DNA from 2 places in the Psychrobacillus sp. AK 1817 genome. Region 1 is predicted to be linked to the other one. Evidence: riboswitches for the same ligand, from Rfam matches in the RefSeq annotation. Region 1 holds a riboswitch; the other holds the start of a gene.
The links. A riboswitch is a leader RNA that binds a small molecule or an ion and turns the genes downstream of it on or off. The one in region 1 is predicted to bind lysine.
Positions count from the first base shown of each region.

Region 2: linked by a shared signal. The riboswitch ahead of D0S48_RS18690 (Na+/H+ antiporter NhaC family protein) and the one ahead of D0S48_RS20175 (aspartate kinase) in region 1 are both predicted to bind lysine.

Region 1 covers NZ_CP031739.1:4,027,785-4,033,224, forward strand. The annotation lists gene trxA (thioredoxin) at 1-256, shown strand, start outside; gene uvrC (excinuclease ABC subunit UvrC) at 309-2,099, shown strand; lysine riboswitch at 2,143-2,318, shown strand; gene D0S48_RS20175 (aspartate kinase) at 2,423-3,643, shown strand; gene D0S48_RS20180 (YslB family protein) at 3,705-4,118, opposite strand; gene D0S48_RS20185 (succinate dehydrogenase cytochrome b558 subunit) at 4,410-5,021, shown strand; gene sdhA (succinate dehydrogenase flavoprotein subunit) at 5,068-5,440, shown strand, end outside.
Region 2 covers NZ_CP031739.1:3,744,140-3,749,579, forward strand. The annotation lists gene D0S48_RS18680 (bifunctional metallophosphatase/5'-nucleotidase) at 1-685, shown strand, start outside; gene yunB (sporulation protein YunB) at 728-1,498, shown strand; lysine riboswitch at 1,549-1,731, shown strand; gene D0S48_RS18690 (Na+/H+ antiporter NhaC family protein) at 1,816-3,378, shown strand; gene lipA (lipoyl synthase) at 3,473-4,408, shown strand; gene D0S48_RS18700 (YutD family protein) at 4,423-4,764, shown strand; gene D0S48_RS18705 (DUF3055 domain-containing protein) at 4,812-5,078, opposite strand; gene D0S48_RS18710 (DUF86 domain-containing protein) at 5,164-5,440, shown strand, end outside.

The DNA.
Region 1 (5,440 bases):
ATTAGTAGATTTTTGGGCAACATGGTGCGGACCTTGTAAAATGATTGCTCCAGTTCTAGAAGAAATGGATGCTGAAATGAGCGAGAAAGTTAAAATCGTTAAAGTTGACGTAGATGAGAACCAAGCGACTGCAAGTCAATTCGGTATCATGTCAATCCCAACATTAGTGTTATTTAAAGATGGTCAGCCAGTAGACAAAGCTGTTGGTTTCCAACCAAAAGAAGCACTAGTTCAATTCGTTGAGAAAAACGCATAATAATAAAAACCGGGTCCTCTAAGGCGCCCGGTTTTTTTAAACAGGTGATGAGATGAACGAACTAATTCAACAGAAATGTGCAATCCTACCAGATCAACCGGGCTGTTATTTGATGAAGGATCGGCAAGGCACTATTATATATGTAGGAAAAGCAAAAGTATTAAAAAATCGTGTAAGATCTTATTTTACCGGTTCACATGATGGAAAAACTCAAAGATTAGTACAAGAGATAGTGGACTTTGAATATATCGTTACATCGTCTGAGCTAGAGGCATTGATTTTGGAGCTCCATTTGATCAAAAAGCATGATCCAAAATACAATATCATGCTCAAGGACGATAAGACGTACCCATATATAAAAATTACAGGGGAAAAGAACCCAAAGCTAATTATTACAAGACAAGTAAAAAAGGACAAAGGGAAATATTTTGGACCCTATCCAAACTCCCATTCTGCCCATGAAACGAAAAAGCTGCTAGATAGACTATATCCATTAAGAAAGTGTCAAAAGCTACCTAGTCAAGTTTGTCTTTACTATCATATTGGTCAATGCTTAGCTCCATGTGTAAAGGAAATTGATGAACCAACATACACAGAAATAATTCACGAAATCTCTAGTTTCCTTAATGGCGGACATGGTAAGGTCAAGAAAGAACTGACTGAAAAAATGAACGCTGCAGCGGAACAGCTTGAGTTTGAACGAGCTAAAGAATACCGCGATCAAATTGCCCACATTGATCAAGTTATGGAAAAACAAAAAATGACGATGAATGATTTCACGAACCGTGATATTTTTGGATATTCAGTAGACAAAGGGTGGATGTGCGTCCAAGTCTTTTTTGTGCGTCAAGGTAAACTGATAGAAAGAGATGTGTCTCTATTCCCGATGTATCGTGACCCGGAGGAAGAGTTTCTTACGTTTCTAGGCCAGTTTTATGCCAAACCTGAACACATCAAGCCAAAGGAAATATTCGTCCCAAATACTACCGATTTGGATTTGGCGTCTGAGCTGCTGCAAATGAAGGTCATTATTCCACAAAAGGGAGCAAAAAAGAACTTAGTAGATCTGGCTCAAAAAAATGCTTCAATTGCACTGAAAGAAAAATTTCACTTAATCGAACGTCAAGAGGAGCGGACAATTGGGGCTGTAGAGGAATTAGGTCAGTTGATGGGAATTAGCATGCCAAGCAGAATCGAAGCATTTGATAATTCACATATCCATGGGACAGATGCAGTTTCAGCCATGGTAGTTTTTGTTGATGGCAGAGCATATAAAAAAGATTATCGTAAATATAAAACTAGAACAGCAGCCAAGCATGATGACTACGGAGCGATGCGCGAGGTTGTTCGAAGAAGATACACAAGAGTCCTAAAAGAAAGACTGCCACTTCCTGACCTTATCATTATTGATGGTGGTAAAGGACAAATCGAGGCTGCTCGCGAAATTATTGAGGATGAATTGGGCTTAGATATACCTATTGCAGGACTAGCCAAGGATACTAAGCACCAAACTTCTTCTTTGCTGTATGGTGATCCCTTAATGATTATACCTATGAAGCGGACTAGCGAGGCATTCTATTTATTACAAAGGATTCAAGATGAGGTCCATCGTTTTGCTATCACATTCCATCGTCAACAAAGAGGGAAGCATACGATTGCTTCTTCATTAGATGGAATAGAAGGAATCGGACCAAAGCGAAAAAAACTACTACTCAAGCATTTTGGCTCCGTTAAACGAATGCAAGCTGCATCTAGGGAAGAGTTAATCGAATCTGGGCTTCCTAGTAAATTGGCAGATAATCTAATCGCTCATTTTCAGAAAAATTTATTGTCTTCTGAATAATCTTATGTTATCTTTAAAACAATTTAATATTCACTATTCAAACAGTGAAGATAGAGGTGCGAATTGCAATAGTACTAATCAAGAGGATGAAAGATCCATTGAGGGATTAGGAAAGGGTTGTTCGCCGAAATATAGAAGAGCTTTTCCTTTTCTATGTTGGTTCTGTATTTAAGAGATGCAGGATTGTCAGAATATATATTCTGGAGGGCTATCTCACATGGGCAATTGTTTTTTGACCGTGTATGAGAAGAGTTAGCTTTCCGCAATCTTGTGGAAAGCTTTTTTTATTGTATCCCGACAGAGACAAAAGGGGAGATAGGTTAATGAGTAAAATTGTTATGAAATTTGGCGGAACTTCTGTAGGCACTCTCGACAAAATAACGAATGTCGCAAAAAGGATTCAAAATGAAAAAGAAAAAGGCCACGATATTGTAGTAGTTGTTTCTGCAATGGGTAAAACAACTGATGATTTAAATTTGTTGGCAAGTAAAATCACCGATAGTCCTGTAAAAAGAGAGATGGATATGTTGTTGTCAACAGGGGAACAAGTGACGATGTCCTTGCTTGCAATACAATTGAACTCACTTGGTGTGGAAGCCCTATCTCTCACAGGTTGGCAAGCAGGCATCCAAACAGACGATGTACATAGAAATGCGAAGATCAGTCAACTAGATGGCAACAAGATAAATGAATTTCTTGAAGGAAACAAAGTAGTAATTGTTGCAGGATTTCAAGGGATTTCTTTGACGGGGGAAATCACTACCTTAGGAAGAGGAGGATCAGATACTACTGCCGTTGCTGTTGCAGCTGCGATAGATGCAGAAATATGTGATATTTACACAGACGTAGATGGGATCTATACTTCAGATCCTCGTTATGTACTAGATGCTAGAAAACTAGAGCAGTTGGAATATGATGAGATGTTAGAGTTAGCCAATTTAGGCGCTGGAGTGTTGCACCCCCGAGCAGTGGAGTTTGCTAAAAATTATAAAATACCACTTAGAGTACGATCAAGCTATGAAGAAACAGAAGGAACAATTTTAAAGGAGGAAGTAGATGTGGAAAATAATTTAGTAGTACGTGGGGTAGCGTTTGAATCAGATATAGTACGTTTGACTATAGAGTATGAAGTGCCTTTTAATGGTTCGCTAGCTTCCATTTTCACTACACTTGCTAATAATAATATAGACGTTGACATTATTGTCCAATCAATCGTTGAGGGAATGAAGCCTACAGTTTCGTTCTCTATCAAAAAGGAATCACTCTCAGAAGCAATTGAGGTTTTAGAAACAAATAAAAAAACTTTAGGTTTTACTTTTGCTGATTTTGAGGTTGGCCTAGCTAAAGTATCGATAGTAGGATCAGGAATGGTATCTAATCCAGGTGTTGCGGCCCAAATGTTTGACCGTCTTAGTAAGGAGAACATACCTGTCAAAATGGTAAGCACCTCAGAGATTAAAGTTTCTGTAGTAGTCCCCCAGGGTAATATGATCCAAGCTGCTAATGCCCTGCATAATGAATTTGAATTGGCTATCAGCCGATAATTCTATATTTAAAGAGGATTGTCGTTTTACCTACAATCCTCTTTTTTGTATACATGCTGTTTTATCGCGAACTCTTTAAATCCCATTTTATATGAAAAGTGACCATTCCAGTTTTTTTGACAAGCTCATCATAGCACTCGGTCTCATAGCCGCCAATTTTTTGCTGCTGCTCCGCAAGAAAACCTGCCTCTAGTCTATGACTTCTGCTAATCCCACTTTGAGGCAAATTAAAGGTTTCTAATATGTAATGAGCCGAATCCTTTGAAGTCTTTTCTAATTCAAGCTTTCCCCAACCAGCTTCTTGGAAGAAAGAGATGGCTTCTTCCATTGAATAGAGAGGAAATTTACGAGCGAGGTCTTTACCTGCCCAGTATAAAATATCTTTTTCATGTTTTCCGAGAATAGAAGCAAGCACGTGATCTCTTATTATTTCGTATCCAAAGGAAGTTACATGTGAATGTTCTTTTTCATTCAAGCAGCAACCCTTCTTTCTAAAAGAAAATGTAAATAAAAAACTATGAATCTATTTTAACATAAAATTTTTCTCGGGGATGGAATACTTTGTGAAAAGTTAATCTAATCATTATAGGGAAATGTGTCTGAAAGATGAATAAAATAAAGAAACATACCTTGACGCTCCAAAATGATGAGAGTACAATGGATATGTCATAAATTCGTAACAAGAAGGTGTGAACATGTGATGATTTATTGTTCTATTACAATAATTTAATCATCGCTAATTGGAAATCTGAGGGGGGTTACTGTTTTGTCGAAAGATCGCGAATTTTACATGCGTCGATTACATTCTTTACTAGGGATTATTCCAGTTGGATTATTTTTGACGCAACATTTAGTAGTTAACCATTTTGCTACAAGAGGAGAAGAGGCTTTTAACAAAGCTACTCATTTTATGGAAAGCCTTCCATTTGTGCTATTGCTGGAAATTTTCGTAATTTATATTCCTTTATTATTCCATGCATTTTATGGTATCTATATTGCATTTACTGTTAAGTACAATCCAAATAGATATGGCACATTAAGAAACTGGTTATTTATTTTACAACGATTCACAGGTATTTTCCTAGTGGTATTTATTGCATGGCACATTTTTGAAACACGTTTCCAAAAAGCAATTGGTGCAAAAGAAGTTAACTTCAATATGATGAATGAAATCTTATCGAATCCTTGGATGTTAGCGTTTTATATTGTTGGGGTAGTTTCAGCTACATTCCACTTAGCTAACGGTATTTGGTCATTCCTTATAAGCTGGGGAATTACACAATCACCAAAATCTCAAAGAATTTCAACTTATGTAACATTAGTAATCTTCTTAGCGTTATCTGTAGTTGGTGTACAAGCACTTTTAGCATTCGTATAAGACCCTTCTACACCTAAGCTACTATAAATTTAAGGAGTGAAATAGCATGGCAAAAAGTAAACTTATTGTTGTCGGCGGTGGATTAGCTGGCTTAATGGCAACAATGAAAGCTGCTGAAGAAGGCACACAAGTAGATCTATTCTCATTAGTTCCTGTTAAACGCTCACACTCTGTTTGTGCTCAAGGCGGTATTAACGGAGCTGTAAATACAAAAGGTGAAGGGGATTCACCTGCAGTGCATTTAGATGACACTGTATATGGTGGAGACTTTTTAGCAAACCAACCCCCAGTTAAGGCAATGGCTGATGCCGCTCCAGGAATCATCCATTTATTTGACCGTATGGGTGTTATGTTCAACCGTACTCCAGAGGGCTTATTGGACTTCCGTCGTTTTGGAGGAACTTTAATGCACCGTACAG
Region 2 (5,440 bases), 280 kb from region 1:
AATATTAGAGTTTGATCATATTAGCAAGAAGATTGTTTCTAAAGAGGCTAAGGTATATCCGACCGACGAGCTACCCGTACCTGAATATGCAAGCCAACTCCAAATGCGTTGGGAGTATGAAGGAAAAGCCCAGCTTTCTCATACTGTATTTAATAATCCAGTAAAGCTTGAAAAAGAATGGTTTCATGAATCTGAGCTCGCTAAATTTTTTGGGAAAGGGTTGCTCGAATATACAGGTGCTGATTGTGCAATGTTCCCAGCGGGTATATTTTTAAAAGATTTACCGGAGGGACCTGTAACTGCAGGAGACTTACATCAATGTCTTCCTCATCCTATTAATCCTTGTATCATTACATTAAGTGGAGCAGATTTACTAGAGATCATTGAGCAATCAAAAAATGATAAATGGCCTCACCTCGAGGTAAAAGGATTAGGCTTTCGTGGTAAATTCTTAGGTAATGTGTTATTTGAACAAATAGTTGAAAGAGAAGATGGTGTTATCTTAATACAGGGAAGTCCGTTAATTATTCAGGACACCTACCGGCTGGCAACTTTGGATATGTTCACATTTGGATATTTCTTTCCTTCCTTTAAAACAGCAAAAAAACAATATATTATGCCAGAAACAATTCGAGACGTTGTGAAATGGTACGGAATAAAGGAAGAGCATAAGTGCAGGGCATAAAAGACCTTCTTGTTACATAAAAGTAATGAGGAGGTTTTTTCGTTGTTTTATCGAAAAAAGAAGAAACGTTATATATTTTTTAGCACTCAACGTAAATTAGCTATCTTTTTGACATGCTTTCTATTGTCGGTAGCTTGGGTGTTTTATTACATAAATGCCCAACTGACTCCAACTTATTTAGATTATGCAGAAGTACAAACTAATAAGATTGCCTCTATGGTAATTAGTAAAGCGATTAATTCACGTACGGCAAATGTGTTAGACGTAAACGATATTATTGAAGAAGTTCCTTCAGATAGTAAAAATATGGTGACGACTAAGTTTAATACGGAGATTATCAACCGAGTACTTTCTGATACAAATAGTTTAGTGCAATCTCATTTGGAGCAGGCAGAAAAAGGTAATCTTTCTAGCCTTCCCTACTTGGATGATATTGAATATGATAAGCATACGATGGAAGATCAAGGTGGGGTAGTATTCTTTGTGCCGATGGGGCAGGCTACAAATATACCTCTAATCGGAAACTTAGGGCCGAAAATTCCAATTCGTTTCCATGTAATAGGTAATGTTCAGTCCAATGTAGTGCCTACCATAACAGAGTTTGGAATAAATAATGCTTATGTAGAAATTAGTATTCATATTAAAGTAAATGTACAAATCATTGTACCGCTGGCAAGTAAGATGAGTGTAGTTGAACAAAATATCCCTGTTGCAATGGGCTTAGTACAGGGTCAGGTGCCTCATATTTACACCGGAGGAGATGGGTCTGCTGCTCCATCAGTAGAGGTGCCAATACCATTGCCGAAAGATTAAAAAAAAGGCGTTTTTTATAAAACCCTGTTAGAATAGAAAGAAATGAATAATGAATAGGTAGAGGCTGCGAGGCTTAAGAGTAATTTACAGGAGGTTGACACCGTTGATCGTAGATGAAAGGAAGCTTTGCCGAAGCTAAGTATTGATAGTCATAAGATATTTAGTTGGGGTTATTTTGAACAAAAATAACACTGTCATTTATACGCCAGTATAGATGGGGAGCTACAAATGAAGTAAGTATTTAGCTTATATTTCATAATCAAGCCAACCTATATATATTTATAGGTTGGCTTTTCGATTTTTAAGGAGGAACAGTTTTGGAGAATACTATTTTTTCGTTAGTGCCACCATTATTGGCAATTATTATGGTTTTAGTGACTAAAAGAGTTTTACTTTCATTGGGAGCGGGGATTCTTTCCGCCGCATTACTTGTAGAGAATTTTAACCCAGTACAATCTTTTCTTTTATTATGGGACTCATTTAAAGTATCCTTTTGGGATGGTGGGTTAAACGTATATAACATATATATTTTAGCTTTTATATTATTATTAGGAGTAGTAACAGCTTTCGTTAGTCTTTCCGGTGGTAGCACAGCATTTGCTGCTTGGGCTATCAAAAGAATCAAAACAAAAAGAGGATCTAAACTTTTAACTGCTTTTTTGGGGATTATCATTTTTGTGGATGATTATTTTAATGCATTAGCAGTTGGACAAATCGCAAGACCAATTACAGACTCTCACAAGGTTTCTCGTGCAAAGCTTGCTTATTTTATCGATTCCACCTCTGCACCGGTTTGTGTAGTGTCTCCAGTCTCTAGCTGGGGAGCTTTCCTAATCAGTCAGCTAGGAGTGATTTTTGCTACACATGCGGTGACTGATTATACACCGCTGGAGGCATTTGTGTTAATGGCACCGATGAACTTCTATGTAATCGCGACATTAGCATTGGTCTTTTTTACAGCATGGACTGACTTTGATTTGTTTGAGATGAAAAAGCATGAAAGACGAGCGATGGATACAGGCGTACTTTTTGACCCGGAGAAAACAAATCCTGGAGATTTAGAGGGTGATTTCCCGGAAAATAATTATGGTAAGGTGATTGATTTATTACTTCCTATTATTTCTTTAGTGGTTGTCACTTTAGGAAGTATGTTTTGGACAGGTTATAGCCTTTCAGGAAAAATTTTAGACATCTTTATAATCTTTGAACATACAGATGTACCTCTTTCGTTATTTATAGGGGGACTGACAGCTAGTATAATCGCAATGATTTTATATATGCGCCAATTTAAAACGAACCCAGAGGCAAACATGACTTACGTGTGGAAAGCAATATGGACAGGTGTTAAATCTATGCTTCCAGCTATTTTGATATTAGTGTTTGCTTGGTCGTTGTCTTATTTAATCACAGCTTTAGAAACTGGAGCATTTTTAGCTACTTTAGTTACGGAAAACAATGTACCAGTAGGTGTGATACCTGTATTAATGTTTGTGTTAACAGCATTTATGGCTTTTGCAACTGGATCATCTTGGGGTTCTTTTGGTATCTTACTTCCTATTGGAGCGAGTATCATCATGGCGATTGAGCCTCAATTATTGCTTCCAGTCTTAGCTGCTGTTTTAGCAGGAGCAGTTTTTGGAGACCATTGCTCACCAATCTCCGATACGACCATTATGTCTGCAACAGGAGCAGGTGTTAATGTAATTGACCACGTAATGACTCAGCTGCCCTATGCTATTATTAGCGCAATTATTGCAGCAGTAGGTTACTTGGTACTAGGCTTAACAAGCTCTGTCATGATAGGGTTATTAACAGTTATAATTATAATTATTTTGTTATTTGCCTTTTGGTCGATTAGAAGCAAAAGAGTGGTTCAATAGTTCTGCCCGTTGATTTTAGAAGGTTGTTTGAATTCTAATAATATGGTACATTGACATCAGTAAAGTCAGATTAATGGGAATGGGGTATGGAATCGTGACAGCGTGTAAACCGCCAAAAGAACAGCATGAACGCAAGCCTGACTGGCTAAAAATAAAGTTAAATACCAATGAGGATTACAAAGGCTTAAAAAAATTAATGCGTGAAAATAATTTAAATACAGTTTGTGAAGAAGCAAGATGTCCAAACATTCATGAATGCTGGGGATCGCGACGTACTGCGACATTCATGATTTTAGGAGCTGTGTGTACAAGAGCTTGTCGTTTTTGTGCTGTAAAAACAGGTCTTCCTAACGAGTTAGACTTAGCAGAACCAGAACGAGTAGCAGATTCAGTTGTCATTATGAATCTAAAACACGTAGTTGTAACAGCGGTAGCCCGTGATGATTTAAAGGATGGTGGTTCGGAGGTCTTTGCAGAGACAATTCGAGCAATTCGTCGAAAAAATCCTTTTACAACTATTGAAGTATTGCCTTCAGATATGGGTGGTATTGAGCAAAACATTCGTAATATAATGGATGCTAAGCCGGATATTCTAAATCATAATATTGAAACAGTACGACGTTTAACTCCAAGGGTTAGAGCGCGTGCTCAATATGACCGATCTTTAGAATTATTAAAACGTGCCAAGGAAATGCAACCGACTATTCCTACGAAGTCTTCGTTAATGCTAGGTCTAGGGGAAACATTTGAAGAAATTATCGAGGTTATGGACGACTTACGTGCTCACGATGTAGATATCATGACTATTGGGCAGTACTTACAACCAACAAAGAAACACCTTAAAGTACAAAAATATTATTCACCAGCTGAGTTTGGAGAATTACGTAAAATTGCCATGAGCAAGGGCTTCTCTCATTGTGAGGCAGGACCACTTGTAAGAAGTAGTTACCATGCGGATGAACAGGTAAATGCAGCAGCGAAGCAACGACAACTGCAAGGTGAGGAATTACTAGCTATTCAAAATAGCTAATGGATGGTGAGCGAATGATTATTGCTGAAGGTTTCACTTATGAAGTGATTGAGGATTTTCGAGAGGCTTTTAAAGAAGAAGCATTTATAGAGCGTTATAGTGAGATTTTAACGAAGTATGATTATATAATGGGCGACTGGGGCTACGGTCAGCTTCGTCTAAAGGGCTTTTTCGAGGATCGAAATCATAAAGCAACATTTGATACGAAAATTAGCACTATGAAGGATTACTTATACGAGTATTGTAACTTTGGTTGTGCTTACTTTATTGTTAAAAAAACAGGGGTAGCACCAAAAACAGTTCCACTCGAATTAGTAAAAGATAAGAAAGAAAACCTTGAGCAAGATCAGTTATGATCTGCTCAAGGTTTTTCTTTTTGTAAAAATCTATACACTATTCTACTTTAGCTCAGTAATTCTCTTAGATAATCTCTTAGCTCCGTTGCTTCAGCTTCAGATCTATTAAAAACATGCTCTAAGTAGCCTGGTTCTTCCACATCATCCGACCCAATAATAGCTGATCGATTGTATTGAATGTCCATCACAAGTACCTTACCGAAAAATCGAGAACTCTGGACAATTGCTAAATCATATCGCTGGCTTTCTCCAGTAAATCCAACGAATCTTGTTTTTGTATCTTCGACGTCATCATACAAGAAAAATCGTTCCACCCTTGACACTCCTTCCTTACCTATGAATTATGGTACTATAGAATAGAACTATATATCAACTGACCAAGAATTAGGAGGCTGTACAATGTATTTTGTGGACCGTAAAAGTATTGCAATGACATTGAAGCATATGAGAGAATTGCTTGACTTAATAGATAGTAAAAAAGATTGGAATGAAAATAGTATAACGAAGCTTGCATTAGAGCGAGTGGGACAAAATATGATTGAGTCCATTATAGATGTAGGTAACTCAATGATTGATGGCTTCATCATGAGAGATCCAGGTGGCTATGATGACATAATTGATATTTTGACTGATGAGAAAGTAATTACAGCAGAAATGGATGCGCCTTTAAAAGCTG